Regions from separate parts of the Aquibium pacificum genome, predicted to be linked through region 2. Evidence: predicted binding sites of a transcription regulator. Region 2 holds the regulator's gene; the other holds the start of a gene.

Evidence for each region. Region 2 encodes LexA, which represses DNA repair genes until DNA is damaged. Its sites were predicted from a motif close to TGTTCNNNNTGTGTTCNG; they were not measured.
Region 1: a site for LexA is predicted at 5,944-5,961, ahead of ABGN05_RS27005 (ATP-dependent helicase). Genes of this name have one in related genera too.

What each region holds. Positions count from the first base shown of each region.
Region 1 is NZ_JBDPGJ010000008.1:170,378-177,951, reverse strand. It holds gene ABGN05_RS27045 (OmpA family protein) at 1-221, opposite strand, end outside; gene ABGN05_RS27040 (L,D-transpeptidase) at 228-878, opposite strand; gene ABGN05_RS27035 (gamma-butyrobetaine hydroxylase family protein) at 1,012-1,368, shown strand; gene ABGN05_RS27030 (DUF1801 domain-containing protein) at 1,373-1,804, opposite strand; gene ABGN05_RS27025 (hypothetical protein) at 1,905-2,177, opposite strand; gene ABGN05_RS27020 (single-stranded DNA-binding protein) at 2,427-2,927, shown strand; gene ABGN05_RS27015 (YqaA family protein) at 3,147-3,587, opposite strand; gene ABGN05_RS27010 (hypothetical protein) at 3,617-3,790, opposite strand; gene ABGN05_RS27005 (ATP-dependent helicase) at 3,837-5,927, opposite strand; gene ABGN05_RS27000 (GyrI-like domain-containing protein) at 6,136-6,636, shown strand; gene ABGN05_RS26995 (MFS transporter) at 6,729-7,574, opposite strand, start outside.
Region 2 is NZ_JBDPGJ010000003.1:513,577-521,150, reverse strand. It holds gene ABGN05_RS14970 (ComEC/Rec2 family competence protein) at 1-2,062, shown strand, start outside; gene lexA (transcriptional repressor LexA) at 2,118-2,828, opposite strand; gene ABGN05_RS14960 (molybdopterin molybdotransferase MoeA) at 2,941-4,161, opposite strand; gene moaC (cyclic pyranopterin monophosphate synthase MoaC) at 4,151-4,642, opposite strand; gene trpC (indole-3-glycerol phosphate synthase TrpC) at 4,650-5,468, opposite strand; gene trpD (anthranilate phosphoribosyltransferase) at 5,465-6,487, opposite strand; gene ABGN05_RS14940 (SurA N-terminal domain-containing protein) at 6,494-7,574, opposite strand, start outside.

The sequences.
Region 1 (7,574 bases), on a different contig from region 2:
GTCTGGTCGAGCTCGGCCGAGCCTTGCGCGAAATAGGTCCGGCGGCCGACGTTGAGGATGAAATCCTCCTCGCTGCCCGGCTGGACGTTGGCGAAGCCGGCCGCAGGCGCGTTGGTGACGTCGGGCACCGGCGGCTCCAGCGTGGTGGTGGAGCAGCCGGCGAGGAAGACGAGCACAAGCGCGGCGAAGAGCCGGCGCCACGTTCCGAAGACAGGGGGCATGTCGGCTCAGCTCTTCTTCGGCGCGTTGTCGGCGATGTGCGGCAGGACCTGGACCGCGGTGCCGACCGGGCAGCGCTGGTAGAGGTCCATGACGTCCTCGTTGAACATGCGGATGCAGCCCGACGAGACGTCCTTGCCGATGCTCCAGGGCTCGACGGTGCCGTGGAAGCGGTAGCCGGTGTCGGCGCCGTCGCGGTGGAGATAGAGCGCGCGGGGTCCGAGTGGATTGTCGGGCGCGCCTCCTTCGATGAACTGCGGCAGGCCGGGCTTGCGCTCGTGCATCTCCGGCGGCGGGGTCCAGCGCGGCCACAGGGCCTTGCGCGCCACGTTGGCGCGGCCGTACCACTTGAAGCCTTCCTTGCCGACGCCCACGCCGTAGCGCACCGCCGTCTGGTTCTCGATGATCAGATAGAGGAAATGGTGCTGGGTATCGACGACCACCGTGCCGGCCGGCTCGGCCGAGAAATACTTGACGATCTGCTTGTGCCAGACCGGGTCGATGACGTCGAAATTGGTACGTTTCCAGTTCACGCCATTGTCGATGCCGGTCCCGGCATACCAGGATTTCTTCGTGGCTGCCCGGGCCGGAACGCCCATCGCCGCCGTGGCCGCCAGCGCCAGGCCGCCGGCCAGCACGTCACGCCGCGTCACATTCATCTCGATCCCCTCCGACGATGACCCTGGGGAGCTTATAGAACCGATTCCGTAACCTTCCAATGTCGAAGTTGCAGGCGCTATGTTACGTGTGGGGGCTTCCGGAAAGGCGCCCGGGGTGCTTATTGCGTCTCCCATGATCGCACCGAAGGAACTGAGGGTCTCGAAGGATCGCCGCCTGCTGACGGTGAGCTTCCCCGACCATGCGCCGATCGAACTCGAAGCGGAGATGCTGCGGGTGCTCTCGCCCTCGGCCGAGGTGCAGGGCCATTCGCCCGAGCAGCGGGTGACCGTGCCCGGCAAGCGGGAGGTGGCGATCCGTAAGCTCGAGCCGATCGGCAACTACGCGGTAAGGATCGGTTTCGACGACGGCCACGACACCGGCATCTTCACCTGGTCCTACCTCCACCAGCTCGGCCACGAGAAGGCCGAGCGCTGGCAGTCCTATCTCGACGAGCTTCAGGAGAAGCGGCTGAGCCGCGATCCCCGCTGAGCGGTCATTTCTTCTTTCGCGCCTTATCCGACACGTTCAGCGCGACTGCAGAGCGGATCAGCGCCTTGAAGGCGTCCTCGTCGACCGTGCCGCCCTCCAACAGGTCGATGGCGCGGCGCGCATTGCCCTCGAGACTGGCGTTGAAGAGGTTTGACGGATCGTCCAGCGCCGCGCCCTTCGCGAACGTCAGCTTCACCTTGTCCCTGTAGGTCTCGCCCGTGCAGACGATGCCGTCATGTTCCCAGACCGGCACACCGGACGGGTTCGACGGCTTTACCCACTTCACTGTCTCGACCATTTCCGGATCGGCCTGCCGGATGAGGTTTCTCAATCGCGCGAGGAGCTCCCCGCGCCAGCCGCCGAGCGCGGCGATCTTGGCGTCGATCAGTTGGCCGGGCGTGGTGTCGTGGTCCATGTGTTCGCCGTTCGTCTTCATGAAGTCGGCTCTTCTGCGTCAGGCGTCAGGTCGCATCGCGAGAGCAAGGCCGGCATTTCGCAGAGGCGCGCGGACGGCTCTGCGGCGCGGAAAAATACGTTCAGCGCTCCCTGCTGCCGTCGCGATCGCCGAAGCCGATTTCGTAGGACACGCTGCCCGAGATGCGGATGTCCCAGTTTCCCACGCGGATGCTGCCGGGCTCGCTGCCCGCGGGCAGGGCATCTCCGGGCTCGGCCAGTGGCTGCGAGGCAAGCGGCGCGATGGAGCCGGTGGTCACGCCGGGCAGGGCGTCGTCGTCCGCCGCCTTCTGGTCGTCGGCGAAAGCCGTCGCGCAGGAAAGGGGCAGCAGGATGAGTGCCAGGATTTTCCGCATAGGACCCTCCTCGTGGACGGACGATGTTTGCGTCCGGTCATGCCGGACTGTCAAGCTGCGGCCTTTCTCGTGCAACCGGCAGTCGCAGCATTGCGACCCGCGAGCGGAAGTGCTAAGAACATATCAGGAACGAAACTCGTGTGGACAGGCCGCGTAAATCACCACGCTCCCGTGCGGTCGCGGCCCGCTTGGGCTATAGAGGGTGCAGGCAGCAAAGCGAGACATTCCGGACAAGCGTGGAGATGTGAGATGGCAGGAAGCGTCAACAAGGTCATTCTGGTCGGCAACCTGGGTGCCGATCCCGAGATCCGGCGGATGCCGTCCGGCGATCCGATCGTGAACCTGAGCGTCGCAACCTCGGAAACCTGGCGCGACAAGAATTCGGGGGAACGCAAGGAAAAGACCGAGTGGCACCGGGTCGTCATCTTCAACGACAACCTCGCCAAAGTGGCCGAGCAGTACCTGAAGAAGGGCATGAAGGTCTACGTGGAAGGATCGATCCAGACGCGCAAGTGGCAGGACCAGTCCGGCCAGGATCGCTATTCGACGGAAATCGTCCTGCAAAAGTTCCGCGGCGAGCTGCAGATGCTGGATTCGCGGGGCGAGGGGCAGGGCCAGGGCGGCGGCTACTCCGGCGGCCGCGGCTCCGACTTCGGCTCCTCCGGCCCTATGGACGAGGATCGCGGCCGCGGCGGCGGAAGCAGTGGAGGCGGTTTCTCGCGCGAACTGGACGACGAGATTCCGTTCTGAGAGGTGGTGACGCGTCGTCGCGAGCTAGCGTGGAGTTTTCCGGGCCATAGGAACGGTTTCCGCTGAATCATCCCGCGCCGGTGCATGTACCAGCCGACGAGGATTTCGGCGGGGAGGCGGCGGGCAGCGTCCAGACCCGGTCTTGGCGAAGTATCCCATGCGGTCGCCGGAGGCGGGGCAGATCGCGCGCGTGATCGCGACGAGGTCTGAACCCGGCCCTCAGGCGAGGACGCCCAGCGTGGCAGCGGCGAGCACGACATATCGTGCCGTCTTGGCGATGGTGACCAGGACGACGAAACTCGACAGCGGCTCGCGCAGGACTCCGGCGGCTACGGTCAGCGCATCGCCACCGATCGGCGCCCAGGAAAGCAGCAGGCTCCACCGCCCCCACTTCCGATACCACCCTGTCGCCCGGTCGAGCGCTGCGGGGCCGACCGGGAACCATTTCCGGTCACGAAAGCGCTCGACGCCGCGCCCGAGCGCCCAATTGACGACCGCGCCGAGAACGTTGCCGAGGCTGGCGACGGCAACCAGCAGGACCGGCGAATGCGTGCCGGCGACCAGCAGCCCGACCAGCGCCGCCTCCGACTGTGCCGGGAAAATCGTCGCTGCGCCGAAGGCTATGGCAAACAGGCCAGCCAGAATTGCGAGGTCATCCATGACGACGGTGCCGAATACATCCGCCGATCTCACCGCGCATGCGGCGATGCGCAATGCAGGTCGTCGATGACGTAGGCATGGGCGTGCCTGTCGCGGCCATCCGCGAAGCCCCAATTCCAGTGCCGATGGCTGGCTGGCGGGCCTTCATGCGAATGCTCGTCGATCTCCGGATCGCTCGCTGGCCAATGCCGTTTGACGGACATTGCCCTTCCACGGAGGTGGATCGGCGACCTTCCTGAACAAGATCCTTTACCGCCACATACCGCGCATCCTTGCCTTCATGTCGACGCGGATCCCGGGCTGCGGCGAGCGTCCTGCGGCGGCGGCCGACGGCGGCGGCCAGGACGTCCGGTCGAACCGGTCGAGGATGTGGTCCGGGATGAAGCGCGTGCGCTGCGCATAGACGTGGCGGTCGCCGCGCGCGGCCTGTCCGTGCACGAAGAAGCGTTGCGGCGTGATCAGGTGGAGCGAATCCTTGGCGCGCGTCATCGCGACGTAGAGGAGGCGACGCTCCTCCTCGATCTCCTCGCGCTCGCCAGCGGCGAGGTCAGAGGGAATGCAGCCGTCGACGGCGTTGAGCACGAAGACCTTCGTCCACTCCTGCCCCTTGGCCGAATGGATGGTGGAGAGGATCAGGTAGTCCTCGTCCAGATGCGGCGGCCCGGCCTCGTCGCTGGTCGCGTCAGGCGGATCGAGCGTCAGGTCCGTCAGGAAGCGCTCGCGCGAAGGGTAGCCGGCCGCGATCTGCTCCAGCGTCAGGAGGTCGGCGCGCCGCGCCGCGGCGTCCTCGTGGTTCCTGTCCAGATGCGGCTCGTACCAGAGCCGCACCCGTTCCAGGTCGGCAGGCCATGCCGACTTGCCCTTCAAGCCGCAGAAGAGCTCCACGAAGGCCGGCCAGTCGGTCTCCGCGCGTGCCGGAGGCTTGAAGAACTGCAGCCCGAGAACGGGGTCGAGTGCCCGCTCCATCGCCTCGATCGCGGCACTTGCGGCCGAGGGGCCGACGCCCTGCATCAGCTGCAGGACACGAAAGCCGGCCACCCGGTCACGCGGGTTCTCCGCGAAACGCAGCGCGGCGAGCACGTCCTTCACATGAGCGGAATCGAGGAACTTCAGCCCACCGAACTTCACGAAGGGGATGTTGCGGCGCGTGAGTTCGATCTCCAGCGGGCCGGAATGATGCGAGGCGCGGAAGAGCACCGCCTGATGCTTCAGCAGCGTACCCCGCTCGCGCTCCTCCAGCACCTCTTCGCAGACATGGTTCGCCTGCTCGGCCTCGTCGCGCACGGTGACCAGCCGCGGCTTCTCGGAAGAGCGCCGCTCCGTCCACAGGTCCTTGGTGAAGCGCTCCGACGCCTCGCCGATTACGGCGTTGGCGGCGGCGAGCAGTGTGTCGGTCGAGCGGTAGTTGCGGTCGAGCGTGACGATCCCCGCCGGCTCCGCGAACAGGGTCGGGAAATCGAGGATGTTCCTCACCTCCGCAGCGCGAAAGGAATAGATCGACTGCGCGTCGTCGCCGACCACGGTCAGCCCGTGCCCGTCCGGCTTCAGTGCGGTGAGGATCGCCGCCTGCAGGCGGTTGGTGTCCTGGTACTCGTCGACGAGGATGTGGTCGAAACGGCCGCCGAGGTGCCCGGCGATCGCCGGCTCGGCACACATCTGCGCCCACCAGAGCAGGAGATCGTCGTAGTCGAGCACGTTCTGCGCCTGCTTGGCCTCGACATAGGTTGCAAACAGCGTCTTCAACTCCTGCGCCCAGCCGATGCACCAGGGAAAGCTCTTGGCCAGCACCGGCTCCAGTTCGGCCTGCGCGTTGACCACGCGCGAATAGATGGCCAGGCACGTGCCCTTTGCCGGAAAGCGGCTCTCGGTCTTCGACAGGCCGAGTTCGTGCCGGACGAGGTTCATCAGGTCGGCCGAATCCTCGCGGTCGTGAATGGTGAAGGCCGGATCGAGCCCGATTTCCAGCGCATAGTCGCGCAGCAGCCGCGCGCCGACCGCGTGGAAGGTGCCAGCCCAGGTCAGGCCTTCCGTCAGCACCGCGGCCTTGTCGCCCATCACCTCCGCCGCGATCCGCTCGACCCGCTTCGTCATCTCCGACGCCGCCCGGCGGGAAAACGTCATCAGCAGGATGCGACGCGGATCGGCACCCTTGACGATCAGATGCGCGACGCGATGCGCCAGCGTGCTGGTCTTGCCCGAGCCGGCGCCGGCGATGATCAGCAGCGGAGCGGCCACTTCGCCACCCCCATGTTCAACGGCTGCCCGCTGCTCCCGGTTCAGGCGCGCGAGATAATCCTTCGGCTCCCTGGCGAGGGGCGAATCACGGAGGGCGAGGTTCATGCGCGGGAATGAAGCCCGTTTCCGCTTTGTTCGCAACCGCTTCGCATCACCCGGCGGACGCGTTGTAGGCGCGGTACCGCCGGGCGGCACGGACGAGGAGGAAGTTTACACGCGCCGAGTTTGTAGGCATGTTTCCGCATCGGGAAATCAGATGGAGTGTCCCTGCGCATGTCGTTGGCACTCCGCCCAACCGGAGCCTTTCTGATCCATGTGTCTGTTGTGCGGCCCGCAAGCGCCTGCATTCGGAGAGTTCGGCATAACCGAGCGGCCGGCGCAGGATCTCGAGGGCCTTTTCTGGGAGGGGACCCATGAGGAGGCAGCCGCCGGCGCGGTCCGCTCGGTGTTGAAGACGGTGCAGGCGCGCAGCGGCGACCTGGGACGATCGCTCTGGGGCGGCTCGATCGTCGGCGTCTCCTGGAATACGGGGCCGGGACGATTTCGTACGTTCGTCGGATTCGAGAGGGGCGAGCGCGAGGCGGCCAGCGAAGAGGCCTGGACGAAGCTCGCGCTCCCGGCGCGGAAATACGCTACCGTGTGGCACTCCGATACCGACGGTGACGTCGTGGAGCGCTACGGTCGGATGATCGAGTGGATCGGCATGGTCGGGCATGTGCGCCCGAGGGACGGACCGCATCACCGCGAGGAATATGCGGCCGACGTCGATTTCGACGGGTTGCCGATGCTGCGGCTGATGCTGCCGATCGCCTGACGGGGCGGCGCGAGGCGAGGCTTGCATCGGGTCGTCCGCGAACCGTGAAATCCGCCGCGAGCGTCGATGCTTTTGCTCGAATTCGCGTGGCTCTAGCTCTCCTTCGCCCTAGTCCGCCTGAGCGGCCACATCGCCGCGATGCCGAGGAACGGTCCCGCCGCCAATGCCGCCAGCACGGGCGGCCAGCCGAAGGCCTGCGCGGCGACCGGGGTCATCTGCACGGTGAGAATGGTCAGCGCGAAGCCGATCGCCGTCTGGAAGGTCAGAAGGCTGCCGGCGAGGTGAGGCGGCGCCTTGTCGGCCACGATCGCGGAGAACTGGGCGGAATCCGGAATGACCGATATGCCCCACAGAAGCACCAGTGCGATCGTGATCGCGGGCGCGCCGCCAAAGGTCGCGGCCGTGAGAAGCCCCGCCAGTCCGCTGACTGCCATGGCCACGATCGTCACTTCCGCCTTGCCGACGCGATCGGCCGCCCAGCCGGCCGGCACGCAGAAGATGGCACCGAGCGCGATGGCGAGGAACGCCGTCAGCTTGCCAAGGCTCTGTGCATCCTCGGCAGCCATGCTGAACGAGAAGGACGCGGCCGAGGCGGCGCCGATCCAGGCCCACATGGAAAAGAGTTCCCACATGTGGCCGAAATAGCCGCAATAGGCGTAGCGGATCTCCCGGTTGGTCCAGGCGAGCCTGATCGCCGACGGCTCGAAACGTAAAGCGCGCACGTGATGCGGGCCGAGACCCGTCGCCAGTACAAGGAGGCCGCCGAGACCGGCCAGAGCCGAGGCGGCCATGACCGTCAGGCGCCAGTCCGCTCCGCCGAGAAAGGCTGCGAAGTAGGGCATCGAACTGCCCAAAGTGAGCGCGGCGACCAGCAGCCCAACGAGGAATCCGCGGTCGCGCAACCCCCAGCCGACGATGATCTTCATACCGATCGGGTA
Region 2 (7,574 bases):
GGCCGCTGGCCTGGCATCTTGCTTGCTCGCGCGCGCCTTTCTCCCGCGGGCCGGTGTGTGGCGGCTTCTGTCGACGATCCTCATCGTGTCCATGCTGGGCATGCTCGCCGGAAAGCTCGAGACCTGGCGTGCCGGGACCAGAATGCTCGGCTCCGAGATCCCGACGTTCGTGACCGGCCGGGTGGTGGCGCTCGAACGTCAGGCAAGCGGCCGGGTCCGGCTCACGATCGACCTTCGGTCGACCGACCGGCCGGTGCTTCGATACGCGCCGGAGCGGGTCCGGCTTTCGGCACGGTCCCTGCCTGCCGAAATCCGCGCGGGGGACCGCGTTGCCGGCTACGCTCGGCTCTTCCCTCCCTCGGGGCCGGCCCGGCCGTTCGGCTACGACTTCGCCTTCGAGAGCTACATGGACGGCATCGGCGCCACCGGGTTCTTTCTTTCCGATCCAGAATCGGTGAGCCTCGACGAAGCGCCGGACTGGCGCGCGGTCCTTTCCGCCCGGATCGCCGACATGCGCCAGGCGATCGCGGGCCGGATCACCGGCCGGATCGACGGACCCGAAGGCCAGATCGCGGCGGCGCTCATCGCCGGAACGCGCGCGGGTATTCCGGAGGAGATCAACGAGGCGCTACGAAAGACCGGCCTCGCGCACGTCCTGTCAATTTCGGGACTGCATATGGCGCTCGTCGCCGGCACGGTCATGTTCGCGCTGCGCTTCGTCTTCGCGCTGTTTCCCGGGTTCGCCTCGCGCCTGCCCGTGAAGAAGTACGCGGCCGCCGTCGCGTTACTGGCGGCGGGCTACTACCTGTTGATTTCGGGCGCGGCGGTCGCGGCACAGCGCAGCTTCATCATGATCGCCGTGATGCTGGTAGCGCTGCTGTTCGACCGGTCGGCGATCACGATGCGCAATCTCGCGATCTCGGCGCTCATCGTCATCGCGATCGCCCCGCACGAGGTCGTCGGGCCGAGCTTCCAGATGTCGTTCGCCGCCACGGCGGCGCTGATCGCGGCCTACGCCTGGTGGTCCGAGCGTCGATCGGACCGTTTCACGGGAGGGCAACCTGCGCGAGGCTCGACGGTCGGCAACGGCTTGCGGCTCTTCCTGCTCTACTGCGCCGGCATCGCGGTGACCTCCCTTGTAGCGGGAACCGCGACTGCGCTCTATGGCGTCTGGCATTTCCACCGCATGGCACCGCTCGGTCTCCTCGCCAATCTCGGCGCCATGCCGGTCGTGTCCTTCGTGATCATGCCTTCGGCGGTTCTTGCCGGCATCCTGATGCCGTTGGGCCTCGAAGGCTTCGCGCTCGATGTCATGGGGTGGGGGATCGGGGTCATGGTCTCGATCGCCCAATGGCTTGCCCAACGCACGCCGTTCGACGCGGTCGGCGCGATCCCGCTGTCGGCCGTGCTTTCGATGACCATCGCGCTTGTGCTCGTGACCGTCCTGTCGACATGGCTGCGCCTCGCCGCCTTGCCGTTTTTGATCGTGGGAATTGCGCTCATCGCGGCGCGCGATCTCCCGGACGTCCTGCTCTCGGAGGATGGAAACTTGATCGCGATGCGCACGCGGGCCGGGGAACTTGCCGTCAGCAAGGAGCGCCCGAACCGTTTCGTCACCGGTATCTGGATGGACGCGGCAATGACACACAAGGTTGCGACACCGGTTTCCACCTCCGAATCGCTTACGGCGGTCACAACGGCACAACGCGCTTCGGAGGTCTTCGTCTGCAACGACACGGGTTGCATCGCGCGACACGGCGGCGGAGCGATGGTGGCGTTCGTGCCCGCCGGAGGGAACGCGGGCTCGCTCTGCGGTTTCGTCGACGTCCTGGTGATCGACGATGCGACGGCAGCGAACCCGTGCGCCTCGGCAAAGGTGCTCGTCGTCATCAAACGCGACCTCGCGCGGCGTGGCAGTGCCGAGATCCGCTTGGCGGAGGAAGGGGAGGAACCTCGCGCCGAGATCCGGTTCGCCGTACGGGAGCCGTACCGGCCCTGGCATGATCATCGGCGGTATTCGCGGGAGGCCCGCGGAATGCCGCCTTACAAGCGGGAGCCGTAGCGGTCGCCCAACGCGAATCTCCGTCGAACCGAGGGGACGGAGGACTGGCCCGGCTTCAATACCGCCGGATCAGCCCGACCAGACGGCCCTGGACCTTCACCCGATCCGGCCCGAAGATGCGGGTTTCGTAGGCGGGATTGGCCGCTTCGAGCGCGATCGAGGCGCCCTTGCGGCGGAAACGCTTCAATGTGGCCTCCTCGTCGTCCACGAGCGCCACGACGATCTCGCCCGGACTGGCGGTCGAGGTGCTGCGGATCACCACCGTATCGCCGTCGAGAATGCCCGCCTCGATCATGGAATCGCCCCTGACCTCGAGTGCGAAATGTTCGCCGCCGGAGAGCATGTCCGGCGGAACCGCGACGGAATGCGTCTGGTGCTGGATTGCGTCGATGGGAACGCCGGCTGCGATCCTGCCCATGACGGGAATGGAAATCGCCGCCGTGTCGTCGTTGCTCGCCCGGCGCGCGGGGGCCGGTTCAGGCTTTCTCGAAAGGCTGCCTTCGATGACGCTCGGGGAAAACTTGCGCGGTCCGCCAAGCCCAGGCGCGATGGACTCGGGCAGCCGGATCACCTCCAGCGCGCGAGCCCGGTTCGGCAGCCGCCGGATGAAGCCGCGCTCTTCAAGAGCCGTTATCAGGCGATGGATGCCCGATTTCGACGCCAGGTCGAGCGCCTCCTTCATCTCGTCGAAGGAGGGGGGAATTCCCGACTCCTTCAGCCGCTCGTGGATGAAGAGCAGGAGTTCGTGTTGCTTGCGCGTCAGCATCTTTGCACCCCTCGGGGAATCGGACGGCTAAAAAACAAAACCGGAACAAACCTATCTGTTCCAGTCTTGTTCCGCAACAGTTTAAATTTGAGTGAATCTGTTTACCGTTCGTTCACGACAGCATCAGGAGCTGGCATTCCTCTCCGGCGTCGGCGGGCGGCGCGAAGGGCGCGCGCACGATCAGAGCGGCGGAATCCGCCATCACGCGCAACATGGAGGAATCCTGGATCGCTGAAGGCGTTGCGACAATCCCATCCGCTTCCCGGCGGATTGCGGCGCGCAGATAGTCCTGTCGCTGGTCGTTCGCGGGGACGGGCGCACCAAGGATGCCCTGCCGCAAGTCGGCCTCGTGCAGCCGGCCCGCCATGCACGCGACCAGCGGCTTCAGGAAGACGTAGGAGCAGACGAGGCTCGCGACCGGATTGCCGGGCAGGCCGACGATCTTGCGGCCGCCGAGCGTTCCCGCCATGAGCGGCTTGCCCGGCCGCATGGCGATCTTCCAGAAGTCGAGCTCGCCGCCGCGTGCCGTCAGCACCTCGCGCACGAGGTCGTGGACCCCGACCGACGCGCCGCCGATGGTCACGATGAGGTCCGCGCCCGCTTCGAGCGCCCGGTCGAGCGTGGCCGAGATCGCGTCGCGGTCGTCCGCCACGATCCCACAGTCGAGGACCCGAGCCCCCGCCGACCGGACGATCTCCGCCACGCCGAGCCCGTTCGAAGCAATGATCTGGCCGGGTCCCACGACGCTGCCGGGTGGCAGCAGTTCATCGCCGGTCGCGATGATCGCCACGAGCGGCTTCCTCACAACGTCGAGTGCGGCATGATTGGCCGAGGCGGCGAGCGACAGGGCCGGCGGGTCGAGCCGGCGTCCCCGATCCAGGAGCGGCTGGCCTTCTGAAAAATCGAGGCCACGGGCGCGCACGTGGCGGCTGGCGGCGACGGTCTCCTTCGCCTCTATCATGTCGTCTGCGACCGAGGCGGCGTCTTCTTGGATCAGGACGCAGTCGCTGCCTTCGGGCATCGGCGCGCCGGTGAAGATACGGACCGCCTCACCCGGGCCGACGGCGCCGGAAAACGGTCGTCCCGCCGGCGCAGACCCGATCACCCGCAGCCTGGCCGGCAGCCGGGCGACGTCGGCCGAGCGTACCGCGTAGCCGTCCATGGCGGAGGCGTCGAACGGCGGCTGGGTGCGCAGGGAACGTATGTCCGTGGCGAGAATGCGGTCGCCGCATTCCGCGATCGGCAGGCGTTCGGCGTCCAGCGGCCTGACGCCGTCGAGAAGCAGGCGCAGCGCCTCGTCGACGGGGATGAGTGCCGTTGCCTTAGCCTGCATCGACGTGCCAGTCGCCCGATTTGCCGCCCGACTTCTCCAGCAGGCGGATGCCCGAGATGATCATGCCGCGGTCGACCGCCTTGGCCATGTCGTAGATGGTGAGGCATGCAACCGAGACGGCGGTGAGCGCCTCCATCTCCACGCCGGTCTTGCCGGTCACCGACGCGGTGGCCCTGACGCGCAGCCCGGGCAGGCTCTCGTCCGGGTCGATCTCGACCGACACCTTGTTCAGCATGAGCGGATGGCAGAGCGGAATCAGTTCGTGCGTCTTCTTGGCCGCCATAATCCCGGCGATCCGCGCCGTGCCGAGCACGTCTCCCTTTTTGGCATTGCCGTCGAGGATCATGCGCAAGGTGGCGGGCGCCATCGCGACGCTGCCCTCGGCGACCGCCACGCGCGCGGTTTCGGCCTTCGCGCCCACGTCGACCATGTGCGCTTCACCGGAAGCGCCGATGTGGGTGAGGGCGGCCTTCCCGGGCATGAGGACCTCAGGCCGACTTCCGCACGTCCGACGTGCCGAGCCCGAGCAGCGCCTTCGTGGCCGCCGTGACGTCTTCCCGGCGCATCAGGCTTTCGCCGACGAGGAACGTCTTGATGCCGTGCGCGGCGAGCCGCCGGCAGTCGCCGTTCGTGGAGATGCCGCTTTCGCCAACGAGGATGCGGTCGCCGGGAACCATCGCGGCCAGACGCTCGGATGTCGCGAGATCGACCTCGAAGGTCCGCAGATTGCGGTTGTTGATGCCGATCAGCGGCGAGGAAAGCCGAAGCGCGCGTTCCATTTCCGGTTCGTCGTGTACCTCCACGAGTACCGCCATCCCGAGCGAGCGGGCGGCTTCCTCCAGCGCTTGCGCCTCGCCGTCCGAGACGCTCGCCATGATGATCAGGATTGCATCGGCACCCCAGCTTCGGGCCTCGTAGACCTGGTAGGGTTCGAACATGAAATCCTTGCGCAGCGCCGGCAGCGACGTCTCCGAACGCGCGGCTGTCAAGAATTCGGGCGCGCCCTGGAACGAAGGCGTGTCGGTCAGCACTGACAGGCAGGCGGCACCGCCATATTCATAGGCCCGGGCGAGTGCGGGCGGGTCGAAGTCGGGCCGGATCAGCCCTTTGGACGGGCTTGCCTTCTTGATCTCAGCGATCAGTGCGAAGGCGCCTGCATCGATCCTTGCGCGGATCGCGTCGGCGAAGTCGCGGGGAGGGGAGGCGTCCAGCGCGCGCGCCCGCATGTCGGCAAGCGGGACGAGCGCCTTCGCCGCGGCGATCTCGTCGCGCTTGTAGGCCTCGATCCTGCGCAGGATGTCGGTCATTCGCCGGCCTCGCGGTTCGAGACGGCAACCAGCCGTTCGAGGGCCTTCTCGGCCTTGCCGCTGTCGATCGATTCCGCTGCCAGAGAGACGCCGTCGCGCAGCGTGGGGGCTCGTCCCGCCACGACGAGTGCTGCTGCTGCGTTCGCCAGGACGATGTCGCGGTAGGGGGATTTCTCGCCTCCGAGCACCGATCGTAGCGCCAGCGCGTTGTGGGCCGCATCGCCGCCACGGAGATCGGCGAAGGCGGCGCGCGCCAGGCCCGCATCCTCGGGTTCGATCGTGAACACGTCCACGACCCCGTCCTTCAGCGCCGCCACCCTGGTGGTGCCCGCCGTGGTGACCTCGTCGAGACCGTCGCCATGCACCACCCAGGCGGCCTCGGCGCCGAGGGTCTTCAGCACGTTTGCCACCGGCTCGACCCATTCGGGCGCGAAGACGCCGACCAGCAGGCGCTTCACGCCGGCCGGGTTCGACAGCGGGCCGAGCAGGTTGAAGATGGTACGGGTTCCGAGTTCGACCCGGGCGGGCCCGACATGCTTCATCGCCGAATGGTGCTTCGGCGCAAACATGAAGCCGACGCCGGCCTCGCGGATGCACGCCGCGATACCGGCCGGACCGATGTCGAGGTCAATACCCAGCGCCGACAGAGTGTCGGCGGCGCCGGACTTGGACGACAGGGCCCGGTTGCCGTGCTTGGCGACGTTGACCCCGGCGCCGGCCAGCACGAAGGCCGCGCAGGTCGATATGTTGTAGGAGCCCGAAACGTCGCCGCCGGTGCCGACGATGTCGATCGCGTCCGCGGGCGCCTCAACCGGCAGCATCTTGGCGCGCATCGTCGCGACGGCGCCGGAGATCTCCTCGACGGTTTCGCCGCGCACACGCATGGCCATGAGAAAGCCGCCGATCTGCGCCGGCGTGGCTTCCCCCGACATGACGATGTCGAAGGCGGCGCGCGCTTCGTCGAACGTCAGCGCGCTACCCGACGCGACCTTGGCGATGAATGGCTTGAAGTCGCTCATCCCGCGTCAAAAGCTCAGGGCCTGCTGGATGGCCGACTGGTTGACGCGCACGTCGTAGCGGCCGCGCAGCTCCGAGACGAGCTGGTCGAGCAGATCGTCCGACCAGCCAGACTGGAGCGCCTCGCGCGTCTGCGGCGTCAGCGATTCGGCGCTGGCTCCCGCCGGCTCGAACACCTCCGTGACCTTGTAGACGATCTGGCCGTCGCCGGCCGGCGTCGGAGTCGTCCCGGTGCCGCCCTCGGCAACACCGAACACGCCGGCAACGCCGGCTTCGCCGATGTCGGCATCCGCGGCGCCGCGCCTGATGCCGCGCTTGACCTGCTTCTCCAGACCGAGTTCGGCGGCGATGTCGTCCAGCGAAGCTCCGTCGGCGACCCGCTTCCTGATTTCCTCGGCCTTCTTCGATATCCGCGACGACTTCTCGGCCGTGAGCCAGTCGGCAAGCACCTTCGGCTTCATTTCCTCGAGGGTACGATCGCGGCTGGGCGTGACGCCTTCGACTTCGTAGAAGAGGAATCCGCTGGATCCGATGTTGATCGCGGGGTTCTCGACGCCGACTTCCGTGTCGAACACGCCGCCGATCAGCTGCGGCAGCTCCGGAATCTGCGACAGCGTCTCTCCGTCCGGCCCGCGGCCGGACGAATCGATCGCTTCGATCGTCACCGCCTCGAGGCCGAGGTCCGCGGCCGCCTCCCGCATGGTCGAACCCCCGGCACGTGCATCTTCGTAGCGATCGTGCACGTCGAGCAGGATACGGTTGGCTTCGGCGAGCGCGAGATCCTGGCGAATCTCCTCCTTCACCTCCGCGAGCGGCTTCACCACTTCCGGCGTGATCTCGGTCACCCGGACGATGGCCGGACCGAAGGCGCCGTCGATGATCCCGCTGACTTCGTTCTTCTGGAGCGCGAAAGCGGCTTCGGCGATCGCCCGGTCGGGAACGCGCGCCTTCTCGATCGTGCCGAGCTTCACGTCCTCCAGTGTCTTTCCTTCCGCGGTGACCATCTGTTCGAACGTGGCGCCGCCCGAAATCCGATCGGCGGCGATCTTGGCGGCATCCTGGTTCGCGAACACGATCTGCTCGATCCTG